One region of the Mesorhizobium sp. M5C.F.Ca.ET.164.01.1.1 genome, then DNA from elsewhere that is predicted to be linked to it. Evidence: predicted binding sites of a transcription regulator. Region 1 holds the regulator's gene; each other region holds the start of a gene.
What was found. Region 1 encodes LexA, which represses DNA repair genes until DNA is damaged. Its sites were predicted from a motif close to TGTTCNNNNTGTGTTCNG; they were not measured.
Positions count from the first base shown of each region.

Region 2: a site for LexA is predicted at 2,170-2,187, ahead of EN807_RS20525 (ATP-dependent helicase). Genes of this name have one in related genera too.
Region 3: a site for LexA is predicted at 2,151-2,168, ahead of dinB (DNA polymerase IV). Genes of this name have one in related genera too.

Region 1 covers NZ_SRTG01000007.1:226,377-231,728, forward strand. The annotation lists gene EN807_RS28095 (ComEC/Rec2 family competence protein) at 1-2,387, shown strand, start outside; gene lexA (transcriptional repressor LexA) at 2,381-3,118, opposite strand; gene glp (gephyrin-like molybdotransferase Glp) at 3,223-4,428, opposite strand; gene moaC (cyclic pyranopterin monophosphate synthase MoaC) at 4,428-4,925, opposite strand; gene trpC (indole-3-glycerol phosphate synthase TrpC) at 4,992-5,352, opposite strand, start outside.
Region 2 covers NZ_SRTG01000002.1:793,216-798,567, reverse strand. The annotation lists gene EN807_RS20535 (ABC-F family ATP-binding cassette domain-containing protein) at 1-1,198, opposite strand, end outside; gene EN807_RS20530 (hypothetical protein) at 1,594-1,779, opposite strand; gene EN807_RS35275 (hypothetical protein) at 1,930-2,100, shown strand; gene EN807_RS20525 (ATP-dependent helicase) at 2,202-4,283, shown strand; gene EN807_RS20520 (DUF982 domain-containing protein) at 4,440-4,742, shown strand; gene EN807_RS20515 (GGDEF domain-containing protein) at 4,829-5,352, opposite strand, start outside.
Region 3 covers NZ_SRTG01000001.1:2,977,938-2,983,289, reverse strand. The annotation lists gene EN807_RS14645 (helix-turn-helix transcriptional regulator) at 1-445, shown strand, start outside; gene EN807_RS14640 (hypothetical protein) at 665-967, opposite strand; gene EN807_RS14635 (hypothetical protein) at 1,180-1,548, shown strand; gene EN807_RS14630 (GNAT family N-acetyltransferase) at 1,631-2,089, shown strand; gene dinB (DNA polymerase IV) at 2,224-3,465, shown strand; gene EN807_RS14620 (FAD-dependent oxidoreductase) at 3,507-5,024, opposite strand; gene EN807_RS14615 (DUF2182 domain-containing protein) at 5,119-5,352, opposite strand, start outside.

The sequences.
Region 1 (5,352 bases):
TTGCCGACGTTCCTCACGCCGAGCCGCTACCCGCTTCGCTGCCTGCATCGCACCCGGCCACCCAGCCTCTTTCGCCGGACCGCTCCGCGCCAATACCGGCTCCACAACCCGGGCCTGTCATTCGTTTCCGCCGACAGCTCAGCCATCTTTCACCATCCGGTATCCGCAACAGCGTGGCCTCGGCAGCCGGCCTGGAACTCGACCGCGGCGTCGCCTTCCTGCTGGTGCCGGTTTTTCTGGCGTGCGGGGTGATCGTCTATTTTTCGCTTGCCGTCGAACCGGACTTTCCGCAGCCCATTGCCGTCGTGGTCCTCACGGCATTGTGTGCGGCTGTCACCCGCTCATGGCGCAAGACGCATCTGTGCTTCATGGCAGCGTTGCTGTGCGCACTCGGTGTTCTCGCCGCCAAGGTTGAAACCTGGCGCGCGGGAACGCAGATGCTCGGTTCGGAAATCCAGACCCAGCTCACCGGCCGTGTCGTTAGGCTCGATCAGATGGCGAACGGCCGGATCAGACTGACCATCGACGTGATGTCGACCGCCCGGCCGACACTGCGTTATGCACCGGGACGTGTCAGGGTTTCGGCACGCAAAATTCCCGCTGAGATGACTGCAGGCTCGGTGGCAACTGGTTATGTGAGGCTTTTGCCTCCGACTGGCCCGGTTAGGCCGGACAGTTATGACTTCTCCTTTGACAGCTATTTCGCCGGTATCGGTGCCAGTGGCTTTTTCCTCGGCAATCCGAAGATCGTCGTTTCCGAGGATGCGCCGTTCGCCGCGCGCCTTTCTTCTTCGATCGAAAAGGCGCGCGAAAACATTGCCGACCATATCAGGGACAGCATTGGTGGCGCCGAGGGGGAGATTGCCGCCGCACTGATGGTCGGCGTGCGTGCCGGCATTCCCGAAGAGATAAACGAATCGATGCGGCGCACCGGCATCTACCACATCATCTCGATTTCCGGCCTGCACATGGCGCTTGTCGCCGGCACGATCATGGGATTGCTGCGCGGCGTCTTTGCGCTGTTTCCCGATTTTTCGTCACGCCGGCCGGTCAAAAAATATGCGGCTGCTGCCGCACTCCTTTCCATCGCTGCCTATCTCATTTTTTCCGGTATCGTGGTCGCGGCTGAACGCAGCTTCATCATGCTGGCGGTAATGCTTGTCGCCGTGCTGTTCGACCGAGCGGCACTTACCATGCGCAATCTGACGATTTCTGCCATCGCCGTCATCGTCGTTTCGCCGCACGAGGTGGTCGGCCCAAGCTTCCAGATGTCCTTCGCCGCGACTGCTGCTCTCGTGGGCGCCTATGCCGGCTGGTCCGACTATCGTACCGACAGGGCCACGGCGCCGCCACAGCGACGGTCGCCGGTCGCTTTCGTCACGCGAAAACTCGCCGCTGGGACAGGTACCATCGCAATGACCTCCATCATTGCCGGCAGCGCCACCGCGCTCTTCGCCATCTGGCACTTCCAGCGCGTATCGCCGCTTAGCCTGTTCGCCAATCTGGCGGTCATGCCAATCGTCACGGTCGTCATGTTCCTGGCCGTCCTCAGCGCTCTGGCAATGCCTTTCGGCTTCGACGGACCTTTCCTCTACATGATGGGCAAGGGACTGACGGCCATGATCGCAATATCGGGATGGATTTCCGAGCGGTCGCCGGTCGATGCAGTCGGGCTGATCTCGTTGCAGTCGGTTCTGCTGGTGACGGTCGCCCTGGTCATCGCCACGATGGCGACGACATGGTTGCGGCTTGCGGCACTTCCCTTTGCGCTCGCCGGCCTGCTGACGATTTCCGACACGCGCACCCCCGATGTGCTGATTTCGGAAGATGCGCATCTGGTGGCGCTGCCGATCGGCGGCGGCGAACTTGCCGTCAACCGGGTTCGTTCGAACGAATTCACCACCGACAACTGGAAACATGCGCTGGTTTCAGCGACCATTGTCGAGCCAGAGACATTCGAAAAAGGAGACGTGCGGTTCGACATCGCCGACCCGGCCGACCTGCCGCCGGGAGCGCCCTTCTACTGCACTGCCGGCCTGTGCCTCGCCCGGCACCCGTCCGGCGCGATCATCGCACTCGCCGACGACCGCAAAACCGCACGGCCAGCCTGTGCGTTTGCGGATTTGATCGTCATCGACGATGCCACAGCCTATTATGATCCCTGCCGCAATCCGCTGGTTCTCGTCGTTACCAAACGGCAGCTCGCTCGCATGGGCAGTGCCGCTGTCTTCTTCGATCCGCTATCAGCGACGACGCGCGCAGAAATCCGTTTTGCCGTCAGACAGCCATATAGGCCTTGGCACGAGCAGCGGAGATTTTCGCGCGAGGCGAGGGGCTTGCCGCCATACCGCAGGGCCGAGAAACCCAACAAGCCTGCCGCTCAGTAACGCCGGATCAGTCCGACGAGCTTGCCTTGCACCTTGACCCGGTCCGGCCCGAAGATGCGCGTCTCATAGGCCGGATTGGCGGCTTCCAGTGCGATCGAGGCGCCCTTGCGGCGGAACCGCTTCAGCGTCGCTTCCTCCTCGTCGACCAAGGCGACGATGATCTCGCCAGGCTGGGCGGTGTCGGCGTTGCGGATGATGACCGTGTCGCCGTCGAAAATGCCGGCCTCGATCATCGAATCACCCTTGACCTCCAGTGCGTAGTGCGTGCCGCCGGTGATCATGTCCGGTGGTACCGAGATCGAATGCGTCTGGTGCTGGATGGCGTCGATCGGCACACCGGCAGCGATGCGGCCCATCACCGGTATGGAGATGGTGGCAACGACGTCGTCGTCATTGCCGGCCGCGGGCAGGCGCGAAGGCGCCGGTTTGATCTGTCGTCCGAGGCTGCCCTGCCCAAGGCTGCCCTGAATGACGCTTGGCGAGAATTTGCGCGCCGCATTGAGGCCGGGCGCGATCGAATCAGGCAGGCGCAGCACCTCCAGCGCGCGGGCCCGGTTAGGCAGGCGGCGAATGAAACCGCGCTCCTCCAGCGCCGTGATCAGCCGATGGATCCCCGACTTGGAGGCGAGGTCGAGCGCTTCCTTCATCTCGTCGAACGAGGGCGGAATGCCGCTTTCCTTCAGCCGCTCGTGGATGAACATCAGCAGTTCATGTTGTTTGCGTGTCAGCATCGCAACCCCCAACAGAATCAGAAAAACAAACCCAGAACAAACACTATCTGTTCCAGTTGTGTTCCGCAACCGTTTAAAGTTTAATGAATGTGTTGACGTTTTGTTCAGCGTAGCATCAGCACGCTGCACGCGGCTCCCGTCGCGGCTGGGGGAGCGAATGGCTCGCGCACGATCAGCCCGTTGGCGTCGGCCAGCATTTTGAGCATCGAGGAATCCTGGATGCCGAACGGGGTTGCCAGTGGCGTGCCGGCTTCTTCCTTCACCACCGCGCGTACATAGTCCTGCCTGAGATCGTTGGCCGACATGGCGGCGCCGAGCCGCGCCTGACGCATGTCCTGCCGGAAGGCGCGGCCGCCGAGCCGCGCAAGCAGCGGCTTCAGAAAGAGCTGCGTGCAGACCAGGCTCGCCACCGGATTGCCAGGCAGGCCGATGCAGCGGATGTCGCCCATCCGCCCGAACATCAGCGGCTTGCCGGGCCGCATGGCGATTTTCCAGAAATCGAGCGTCATGCCTTCACCGGTCAGCACGTCATGGACCAGGTCATGGTCGCCGACCGAGGCGCCGCCCAGCGTGACGATGACGTCGGCGCCTGCGTCGACCGCTTGTTTCACCAGCGTGGCGATCGCCTCCTTGCGGTCGGGGGCGATGCCGAGATCGAGCGCGCTGGCGCCGACCGAGCGGGCCGCGGCGGCGACGCCATAGGCATTGGACGAGATGATCTGGTCGGGGCCAAGGTTGCTGCCCGGCGGCAGCAATTCGTCGCCGGTGGCGATGATGGCGACCAGCGGCCGTTTCACCACGCTGACCTGCGGGTGGTTGGCCGACGCCGCCAGCGACAATGCCGCCGGATCAAGCGGGCGGCCTTTCTCCAGCAGAACGTCGCCCTTCGAGAAATCGAGCCCGAGGCGGCGGATGTTGCGGCCTTCGACCGTCGACGCGGTCACTTCGACGCTGCCGCCGCCGAGATCCCTGGCATTCTCCTGGATGACGATGGTGTCGGCGCCTGCAGGAAGCGGCGCGCCGGTGAAGATGCGCACGGCCTGCGCCGGGCCGACTGTTCCGGCAAAGCCGCGTCCGGCTGGCGCCATGCCGATCACCGAAAGTCTTGCGGGCACGAACGCGACGTCCTCGGCCCGCACGGCGTAGCCGTCCATGGCGGACGCGTCGAACGGCGGCTGGGTGCGGAGCGCCAGAAGCGGCTCCGCCAGCACGCGGTCGGCGGCGTCCATAAGGGCGACGCATTCAGCTTGCAAGGGCGCAGCATCCTCAAGCAGGCGCTCGAGCGCCTCGGCGACCGGAAGCAGTGCCATTATTGGCCTGCCCCCTTGGCGTCCGCCTTGTAGTCGCCGGATTTGCCGCCGGTCTTTTCCACCAGCCTAATGCCCGAGATCACCATGGCGCGGTCGACCGCCTTGGCCATGTCATAGATGGTCAGGCAGGCGACCGAGACGGCGGTCAGCGCTTCCATCTCGACGCCGGTCTTACCTGTGACGCGGGCTAGCGCCGTGACCTTCAGGCCTGGCAGCGTCGCGTCCGGTTCGATGTCAACGGATACCTTGGTCAACAGCAGCGGATGGCAGAGCGGGATCAGCTCATGCGTCCTCTTGGCCGCCATGATGCCGGCGATGCGCGCCGTGCCCAGCACGTCGCCCTTCTTGGCATCGCCGTCGAGAATCATTTTCAGCGTCTCCGGCAGCATCGAGACAAGACCCTGGGCGATCGCCGTGCGCGTCGTCTCAGCCTTGTCGCCGACATCGACCATGTTGGCTTCACCCTGTGCGGCAAGATGGGTGAGGGCGGCCGTCATCGTCAGTCAGCCTTAGAGCGACGTGCGTCCGTTTGGACGCACAAAGTACGCTCTAACCCTCTAAATCTACGCATCGTGCTCTCCAAAAATCGAATCCGATCTTCGGGCCGATGCATGAGCCGGCGCCTTGCCCGTCAAAAGCAGGTGGGTCGCAGTGGCCACGTCCTGTTGCCGCATCAGGCTTTCGCCGACGAGGAAGGTAACAATGCCGCTTTTTTCCAGCCTGCGGCAGTCTTCGTGCGAGAAAATACCGCTCTCGCTGACCAGCAGGCGGTCTGCCGGCACCATCTTCGCGAGCCGCTCCGAGGTCTCGATGCTGGTTTCGAACGTCCGGAGATTGCGGTTGTTGATGCCGATCAGCCGCGATGACAGTTTCAGCGCGCGTTCCGTCTCGGCCTCGTCATGCACTTCGACCAGCGCGTCCATG
Region 2 (5,352 bases), on a different contig from region 1:
GCCGGCGGACATGCTCATAGGCGTTTTCGTTCGGCCGGAGATCGTCGAGCTGATGCTGGGCAAAGATCGCCACCTTCAGCCCGGGCGCCACCGTCATGGTGCCGGTCTCCTGCTTCAGCCGGCCCGACAGAAGCTTGGCGAACGTCGACTTGCCGTTGCCATTGGCGCCAAGCAGCGCGATGCGGTCATCGGCGTCGATGCGCAGCGTCATCTTCTTAAGGATCGGCTGACCCTCGGTGTAGCCGACATTGACATTGTTCAGCGCGATAATCGGCGAGGCGACCGTCTTCACCGGCTCGGGAAAGGAGAACGGCCGCACGTTGTCGTTCACAATTGCGGCGATCGGCTTCATCTTCTCCAGCGCCTTGATGCGCGACTGCGCCTGTCTCGCCTTGGAAGCCTTGGCCCGAAAGCGCTCGACGAAGGATTCCATGTGCCTGCGCGCGGCTTCCTGCTTGACCCTGCCCTTCTCCTGCAATTCGCGCTGCTCGGTGTATTGGCGTTCGAACTGGTCGTAGCCGCCGCGCCAGAAAGTCAGCTTCTTCTGGTCGAGATGGACGATCGAGTTGACGGCGCGGTTGAGCAGGTCGCGGTCGTGCGAGATCAGAAGTACGGTGTGCGGATATTTCGACACGTAGTTTTCCAGCCACAGCGTGCCTTCGAGGTCGAGGTAGTTGGTCGGCTCGTCGAGCAGCAGCAGATCGGGCTCGGCAAACAGCACTGCGGCGAGTGCGACGCGCATGCGCCAGCCGCCGGAGAACGACGAGGCTGGCCGCCGCTGGGCGTCGTCGTCGAAGCCGAGGCCGGCGAGGATGGTGGCCGCACGCGACTCGGCCGAATGGGCGTCGATATCGGCCAGCCGCATGTGGATGTCGGCGATGCGGTGCGGATCGGTCGCCGACTTTTCCTCCTCGATCAATGCGGAGCGTTCAAGGTCGGCCTTGAGCACGATCTCGATCAGCGGCTCCTCGGTGCCGGGCGCTTCCTGCGCCACCTGGCCTATGCGCGTGTTCTTCGGCAGGCTGATCGAGCCGGTCTCGGAGGCGAGGTCGCCGGTAATCGCCTTGAACAAAGTGGTCTTGCCGGTGCCGTTGCGACCGACGAGGCCTGCCTTGCTGCCGGCCGGCAAGGTCAGCGAGGCATGGTCGAGAAGCAGACGTCCGGCCATGCGGAGCGAAAGGTCGTTAATGATCAGCATGGCCGCGCTTTTGCACGGGACGTCAGCGCTTCGCAAGACCTTGAGCGCCGCTTGGCCGGATAAGGCATGAAAATGGCCGGCAGCGGCAGATTGCCTGATGCTGCGGGAGGAAAGTTCCGATCGCCGTCCTCACCGGATCAGAGGCCAGCCCCGGGTTGGGCCGGAACCTGCTGCGACGACGCGGCGCCTGGCGAGCATCGGCTTCTCGCATCGGAAATTGCAGTTTTGTCACATTTGTCAGTAGATTGACTGTCCAACGCGGTCGTCTTCCGCGATCACCCCATGACGCAACGGCAAGACTCAGCTATCTCTATGTACGCGGCGGACCTGATACCCGCCTGGCCGGCGTCATCGCTCCCCTCCCAAGCGGCGCCGGCCACTTTTTCTGCGTTCCATCACTGCGCCGGCGGCGTGCCGGGTTGCTCATCGCCTGACGTCGATTTGGGTGCAGGGTCGACCTGCGGGTTTTGATCGGCGCCGGGGGCCTTTGTCGGTGGGATGTTGTTATCGCAAGCCGCGACAGCCAGCGCTGCCGCCAAAACGAGCCAGGTCGGGGCCAGCAAAATTGAAAGCTTGTTCATCGCAACCTCCTGTCATCGGGCAAACGAGACGGTGCTGATTTGGTTGCACGCTCGGGCAGAGCTCGGGGCGTTCGGAAAGCGGGGAACAAAACGAGAGAGCGAGGAACAAAACGCGGGCTCTTCGGTTTGTCCACACCAATGGAGAAGATCATGATCCGTCTGCTCATAGCCGGTGCCGCAGTCTACGTGGCCTACCGTATAGTCAGAGAAATCATTGACGAGGTGCCCGACGACTTCGATCCGCCGTTGCTGCCGCCTCCCGATGACGACGAGTCGTTGCGGCGGCAGTCGGCGGCAATGGGCGTAGAGCCCGAGCGCTAGGTCCAGTTCATCGGCGGGTGCGCCAGTAGAAACGGACGCATCGATCGCAACTTTCACGCCGAAACCGTTGCGAACAAAGCGGAAACGATGCTTGATGGGCAATGAACCTCGCTGCCCGTGATTCGACCTTCCGGCCTGCCTATCTCGCGAAGCTGAATGCCGAGCAGTGCATTGCCGTCGAGCATGGCGACGGCAAGGTCGCCGGGCCGCTGTTGGTGATCGCCGGGGCCGGCTCCGGCAAGACCAGCACGCTGGCGCATCGCGTCGCGCATCTGATCGTCAGGGGCGCTGACCCGAGGCGCATCCTTTTGATGACGTTTTCGCGTCGTGCCGCATCGGAAATGGCCAAGCGGGTCGAGCGCATCGCCGGCGAGGTGCTCGGCCGAGACGCTTCCATCATCACCGATGCGCTGAGCTGGGCCGGCACGTTTCACGGCATCGGCGCCAGGCTGCTGCGCGATTATGCGCTGGAGATCGGCCTCGATCCGGCCTTCACCATCCATGACCGCGAGGATTCGGCCGACTTGATGAACCTCGCCCGGCACGAACTCGGCTTCTCCAAAACCGAAGGCCGTTTTCCGACCAAGGGCACGTGCCTGGCGATCTATTCGCGTGCCGTCAACGCGCAGGCGCCGCTCGGCGAGATTCTCGGTTCGGTGTTTCCCTGGTGCGCGGGTTGGGCAGAACAGCTTAAGACGCTGTTCGCCCGATATGTCGAGACCAAGCAGGCGCAGAACGTGCTCGATTACGACGACCTGCTGCTCTACTGGGCGCAGATGGCCGGCGAGCCGGAGATATCAGCGCATCTGGGCGGGCGCTTCGACCATGTGCTGGTCGACGAATACCAGGACACCAACCGGCTGCAGGCCTCGATCCTCACGGCGCTCAAGCCGGACGGCTCCGGGCTGACGGTGGTCGGCGACGATGCGCAGTCGATCTATTCGTTTCGAGCGGCGGAAGTGCGCAATATCCTCGACTTCCCCAAACAGTTCGCGCAGCCGGCCGAGATCGTCATGCTTGAGCGCAACTACCGCTCGACCGAGACCATCCTGGCCGCCGCCAATGCGGTGATCGGCGAGGCCTCGGAGCGCTTTACCAAGAACCTCTGGTCGGAGCGCAAATCGGCGGAAAAGCCGAGGCTGGTCAGCGTTCGCGACGAAGCCGAGCAGGCGAGTTACGTCTGCCAGGCTATTCTGACCGAGCGTGAGGCCGGCACGGCGCTGAAAGCGCAGGCCGTGCTGTTTCGCGCCTCGCACCACAGCGGGCCGCTGGAGATCGAGCTGACGCGCCGCAACATCCCGTTCGTCAAGTTCGGCGGGCTGAAATTCCTCGACGCCGCCCATGTCAAGGACGTGCTGGCGGTGCTGCGCTTCGCCGAAAACCCGCGTGACCGCGTCGCCGGTTTTCGCGTGCTGCAGCTTTTGCCCGGTATCGGCCCTTCGGCGGCTTCGCAGATCGTCGACACCATGGCGACTTCGCTCGACGAAACGATGGGGCTGGCGCGCTACCGGCCGCCGCAACGCGCCGCCGACGACTGGCCGGGTTTCGTCGCGCTGTTCTCGCAGCTTCGCACCGGGTCGGGAAAATGGCCTGTTGATCTCGAACAGGTCAGGCTCTGGTATGAGCCGCATCTCGACCGCATCCACGAGGACGCAACGACGCGCCGGGCCGATATTCTGCAGCTCGAACAAATCGCCTCGGGCTATGCCTCGCGCGAGCGTTTCCTGACCGAACTGACGCTCGATCCGCCGGATGCAACCAGCGACGAGGCCGGGCCGCCGCATCGCGACGAGGACTATCTGATCCTGTCGACCATCCATTCGGGCAAGGGCCAGGAATGGAAGAACGTCTTCGTGCTCAACACCGTCGACGGCTGCATCCCGATCGATCTCGCCGTCGGCTCGAAGGAGGATATCGACGAGGAGCGCCGCCTGCTCTACGTGGCGATGACGCGGGCCAAGGACGGCCTGCACCTGGTCATGCCGCAGCGCTTTTTCGTCCACGGCCAGGCGGCGCGCGGCGATCGCCACGTTTACGCCTCGCGCACCCGCTTCATCCCGGCCTCGATCCTCGGCGCCTTCGAACAGACATCATGGGCGAGCGTCCAGGCCAAGGACGATCCGCGCCGCCAGCCGCAAGTGCGCGTCGACCTTGGCGCCCGCATGCGCGACATGTGGAAATAGGCTGCCTTTCGACACGGCGCTGATGCCACGGAGCTTGGTGGCGAAAATCAAATCTCGGCAACATGGAACCTGATGCCGCAATCCGCGTTTCTGGGCGTCCAATTCAGATCGGAGAGCGGCGTCCGCCGTCACCTCCGCCCAATTCGAGAGGCAAGAATGCACGACACGATCCTCTTCACCCCCGTCGCCGTTACCGTCGGCGCCGGCCACAAGCGCATAATCGCTTCGCTCTTCGACATGCATGAGTTCCTGACCGAGTTCCCACCATCGCGGCGACGCCTGAGTTATGGCGCGGCGGTGAAGGCATGCGAGGCGGCACGTGCCGGCGAGATCTCGCCCGAAGCGGCGCGCGATGCCATGATCACCTTCGCGGCGGCGGCAGGCATTCTCTGGCCTTCGGCCCAACCGGCAGTCTCGGTCAAGCCGGTCGCGCGGGGCCAGGGCGGATACGCCGCATGACTGGCTAGGCCTCTTTTGCGACTATGGCCCGCCGAAGATGCTGTTCGTCTTCGACGGGTTTCCGACATGGATATCAGGCGCGGCCCTCAATGGACCGTCATCAGGTCGCCGTTCGGAAAACCGCTCAATGTCGCCGCTTCAAAGCTGACTTGGTCGCGGCCGTTTGATTTAGCCCTGTATAGGTGTTTATCCGCCACAACGAACATCTCGGCATAGGTGGTCGGTCCGCTGAAGGCGACGCCGCCGATGCTTACCGAGAGGGGACAGGGTTGCCCGCCCGGGGAAAAATCCGCCTCGCGGATACGGCGCCGTATCCCCTCCGCGACCAGCCAGGAATGCGACGGGTCGGCGCCGGGAAGGAAGACTGCGAATTCCTCACCGCCAATTCGCCCGACGATGTCGGCGCCGCGCAGCTGGTCTTGAATGGTCTTGGCGATCAGCTTGAGGGCCTGATCGCCACAGTCGTGGCCGAGGCGATCGTTGACGGACTTGAAATGGTCGGCGTCGACAATCAGCAAGGCGCCGGAGCTGGCGACAGAATGGCTGCGAGCTTGCTCGAGATAGGCTTCGACAAGCATTGAAAACGCGCCGCGGTTGAACACCGCTGTCA
Region 3 (5,352 bases), on a different contig from region 1:
CGCAGAGATCGTCACCGACGCTGCCCCTCTGCCCGCCGGCCCGATGGACATCGAGCTTCTGGGTGCTGCGGTTGGCGGCGACGACGGCGACTTCACCTTCAACGGCGAGGTCGCCGGCTACGTCCAGCGCCCGCCCGGCATCGCCCATCTGCGCAAGGTGTTTGCGCTGCATGTGCTCTCCGACTCGATGGTGCCGCGCTACGAGCCCGGCGAGATGCTTTATTGCGGCGGCCGCGACGCCGTGCCAGGCGACCATGTGGTGATCGAGATGTTCCCCGAAGAAAACGAACGCAACGGCAAGGCCTTCATCAAGAAGCTTGTCAAGCGCACCGCTGCCGAGCTGGTCGTCGAGCAGTACAATCCGCCGAAGACGCTGACCTTCAACCGCTACGCGATCAAGGCCGTCTTCCGCGTCATCCCGCTCAAGGAACTGCTGGGCTACTGAAGCGCCCCTTCCCTTCTCCCCTTGTGGGAGAAGGTGGATTGGCGTGCAGCGCCGAGCCGGATGAGGGGTGCTGGACGAAATGAGGCATTGGCAATCCGCCCGCCCTCATCACTTCCCCGGAGCAAAAGCAGGCGTTGGCGATCCGTCCAACACCCCTCATCCGACCTCGCTTCGCGAGGCCACCTTCTCCCACAAAGTGAGAAGGGAACGCCACACCACTCAAGCCCGCCTGGATCTCTCCAGCGGAACCTCGCGCTCGCTGAGCATCCGCGCCTCGGCGCGGCGCCGCTGCTGCTCGTCGACGAATGCCGCCTGGATCACGACCGCTGCGCCCGGCAGGCCATCGGCGCGGCAGGCCGAGCAAATGAGGCGCCCCGAAAGGGACGCCAGCGGCGTCTGCGCAGTTACCCCGAAGCGCCTGAGCTCAGCCGGCTTCCACCATCTGTTGCGGCCGCAATCGATACACTCGACCGCGATCGAGACAACCTCGGCGATCGTCGCTTCCTTGCCCGGCAATGCCATTGTTCCTGATGCCTCATGTTCCTCTTTTGTTCGCACATTATGGGTTTTTTCCGAAGAGTCGAGTCGGATCTGCCCAAGCCCGTGTAAAGTCTAACTTGCGCATATTTTTGAGTTATGCTTGTATACGATATTACCGATAGTTAGCACCGCAGACGTACGCATGGGCGGCAAGACCGGGCATCCGTCGCGGCCGCTCAGCCAAGGAAACCAGGATGGACGCCCTCTCCGCTCAATTCGCCCGTGATTGCGGCTATACCGGCGACAGCCCGGCTATGCTGGCAGCCTTCGCCGCCATCCGCCTCGACGGCATAGGCAAGGCCCGCCTGGGCCATGAGCAGCGCAAGGCGGTGGTCGACGGGCTGAAGCACGGCGAGGCCTTGTTCCTGGCGGCGATCCGCCCGGCGCAGTCGGCCGAGGAGGCGCTCGAGGACGCCGCCCGCTTCATTGCGCTGTTCCGCAACATGCCGCGCTGGCGCCAGGAAAGGCGCGGCGCCGACCTCGCCCGCGCCAGGCAGCAGCGGCTCCTGGCGCGCTTCTTCCGCCGCTACGGCCACCGCCTCTGGGCGCAGCAGGCCGCGTAAGCCGGAGGTCGTCGACGCCATCGGCCGCGAATGGCTGGACCGCACTTGCCGTCGCCAAGCCCGCGCCGTATGTCATCCCTCGATGAGCGAAATTGATTTCCGTCGCGCGCAAGCGCCCGATCTGCCGGCGATTGTCGCGTTGCTAGCCGACGATGCGCTTGGCGCTGGTCGGGAAGACGCGTCGACGCCGCTCGCCCCCTCCTATCTCGATGCCTTCAGGGCAATCGATGCCGATCCTAACCAGTTGCTGGCGGTGGCCGTCGAAGCCGGGCAAGTGGTTGGAACCCTGCAGCTCAGCTTCATTCCAGGCATTTCCAGGAAAGGCGTCTGGCGCGGCCAGATCGAAGGCGTTCGCGTCGCCCGGCACCGGCGGTCCGGCGGCGTCGGCAAGCGCATGATCGAATGGGCGGTTGAAGAGTGCCGCTCGCGCAACTGCAGCTTCGTTCAGCTCACCACCGACAAGAGCCGACGGGAGGCGCACGCATTCTACGACCGCCTCGGCTTCACCGCCAGCCATCTCGGCTACAAGATGGGATTGTAGGTCGCGGCACCTGTCATTAGCGCTCCTTGACAATCAGCGCTCCTTGACAATCCACTCACGATGTTCTCTTTATGTTCCATACGAAACACCTCAAGACAATGCGGCGTTCGAACCGCCGCGGGCGAACGGGCCGGATGGAAGCCAACATCCTCCACGCGGATCTCGACGCCTTCTATGCCTCGGTCGAACAGTTGCTCGACCCCGCCCTGCGCGGCAAGCCGATCGCCGTCGGCGGCGGCGTTGTGTTGGCCGCGTCCTACGAGGCCAAGGCTTTGGGCGTGCGTGGCGGCATGCCGGGGCGGCGCGCGCGGGAACTTTGCCCCGGGCTGATCTTCGTCGGCGGCCATTTCAAGGACTACCAGCGGCTGGGCGATGCGGCCATCAAAGTGCTCGGCGATTTTACGCCGGTGGTCGAGCGAATTTCCATCGACGAGGCCTTTGCCGACGTCGCCGGCTGCACCCATCTGTTCGGCTCACCAGCCGAGATCGCCGGCACGATCCGCCGCCGCGTGCGCGCCGAACTTGGCCTGCCGATCTCGGTCGGCGTGGCGCGCACCAAGCATCTGGCCAAGATCGCCTCGCAAGTGGCCAAGCCCGACGGGCTGGTGGTGGTCGATCCGCGTCACGAACTGGAGTTCCTGCACGATCTTCCGGTCGAGCTGATGTGGGGCGTCGGCCCGGTGACCAGGCAGCGGCTGGCCGGCATCGGCGTCAACACCATCGGCGAGCTGGCGAAGACGCCGGGCTGGTCGCTGGAGCGCCTGCTCGGCCCGGCGGCGGGCGAAAAGCTCAACGCGCTGGCCTGGAACCGCGATCCGCGCAAACTCGAGACGCAGCGCCGGGCGCGATCGGCCGGCGCGCAGTCGGCGCTCGGCAGGAAACCGGCCGAGGAGGAAGTCTTCGTGCCGACCCTGCTGCATCTGGCCGACAGGGTCGCCACCAGGCTGCGGGCGAAATCCCGGCCCGGCCGCACGGTGACGGTCCGTGTCCGCTTCGCCGACCTGCGCTCGGTGACGCGCTCGATCACGCTCGACCAGCCGATTTCGGCAACCGCGATGCTGGCCGAGATCGCCGAGGCGCTGGTGCGCAAGGTGCTTGTCGATCATCCGCACGAAAAGACCATTTCGCTGCTGGCGATCGCCGTTTCGCATCTGGAGAAGCAACCGACCCTGCAGCTGGAACTGCCGCTCGGCCTCGACGACGACAGGTGCCGCCCCGGCACAAGAAAGGGCGCGGCGCGCTGGACCGCCGACCGCGCCATCGACACGATCCGCGACCGTTTCGGCTGGCAGGCGGTCGGCTATGCCTCGGTCACGCTCGGACTGTCGCGATCGGTTCCCGATGCCTTTCGCGAGCTGGCCGAAAAGGAATTGTGAGCCGGCTCCCTATTCCCCTACTGCCCTACTGCCCAACTCCCTTACTCCGAAGCCAGGGGCGACACGGCCGGTCCGTTCAAAGCCGTGCCGTCGATAGCAAAATGCGAGCCGTGGCAGGGGCAGTCCCAGCAGCGCTCGAGGGAGTTCCAGTGGACATGGCAGCCAATATGCGTGCATGCGGCCGAGCGCTTGTAGAGCGTGCCGTCCTCATCGCGAAATGCGGCGATTTTGGCGAGTCCTTCGCGGACGATGGCACCTTCACCCGGGCGCAGCTTGTCGGTGGAATCGATTTCGCCAGGCGCGATATACTCGGCAAAACTCTTGATCGCCGTCGCATTCTCCGCCAGGTAATCGCCGATCGCGCCTGCCGTCTTGCGAGACGGCTCATAGAGTTCGCGCCAGGGGCTTTCCCCCTTTAGGATCAGGTCGGAAATCAACAGGCCGGCCACGACGCCATGGGTAATGCCCTGGCCGGAATCCCCGGTCGCCACAAAGACACGCTGGTTGCCAGGATTGCGGCCGATGAACCCAGCATAATCGACAGTCTCCATCACCTGCCCGGACCATCGGTTGGTTTCCACGCCGACGGAAGGCACCAGCCTTTTGGTCCAGGCCGCCAGGGCCGCGAAGCGATCACCGGCATCATCGGCCTGCCCTGTTTTGTGGTCTTCACCTCCGACGATCAGGAAGTCGGTCCGATCTTCGCCAGGCTGAAGCCGAACGTAGTGATAAGGGTCCTCAGTATCCCAATACAGCGCATCCGGTATGATATCGCGGGCGATCTCGAACGACATCGCGTAGGTCCGATAGGGCGCTTGCTTGGTATGGAGCGCGACCCGGTCGTTGATCGGCGAATTGGTGGCGACAACGGCCGATTTGGCAGACACGGTTAAGCCCGAAACCGTGGTTACGCGCACGCCGCCGTCAATCTCCTCGACCTTTTCGACGATGGTGTTGGCATAAAGCGCGCCGCCGCGCGCGCGGATGCCTGCGACCAGCCCGCGGAGATATTTGAGCGGGTGGAAGGTCGCCTGATTGGCGTATCGAAGGGCCTGCGCATCCGAAAAGCCTGCAAACGGCACACCCCTGATCTTCTCGACGTCGACCCCGATTTTCAGAGCGGCGTCCAGCTCGCGCCTGATGTCGGATTCCTGCATGCCGGAAGCCGGAAACAGAAACCCGTAGAGGCGTCGGAAATCGCACGCGATACTCTCCGTCTCCTGGATTGATTGGATATGGTCGATAGCAGCCGATTGGCTTTGATAAAAAATCCGCGCCAGGTCCTCACCGCGCAATTTGATCAGTTCCGAAAAATAGTCATCGCAGACGGATGACAGGTGCGCAGTGGTGCGAGCCGTCATGCCGCTTCCAATCCGGCCGCGATCGACGACGGCCACCTTTTGCCCGGCGACGGCCAGTTCGTAGGCGACCGACAGTCCGGCAATTCCAGAGCCGACGACGACGACATCGACCTGTTCGCTCCGCCCGAGCGGCACCGCGTCGGGCGCTACTTCGGTCGCCGCCCAGAGAGATACAGTCCTTTCGTCGCTGACATTCATTGGCGGAACCTCCCATCCCCAACATTCGGGTAAACGAATGCGAGGATTCAAAGTTCCTCACGCCTTTGAATGCCGACATAGGCGGCCCTGGTCGTCAGACCAAAAGCGTTGCGCTGCCCCAGGCGATCAGGGCGATGCCGGCTGCCCGGCCAACCCACTGGCCGGCAGGAAACAGCTTTTCAGCCAGCACCAGAATAGCGAGCCCGGCAACCCACACCAGATTCATGATGCCGCCCACGAACAACAACGCCATCAGCATCCAGCAGCATCCGACACAAAACGCCCCGTGCAATGCGCCCAAACGCAGCGCGCCAACTGCGTGGGGACG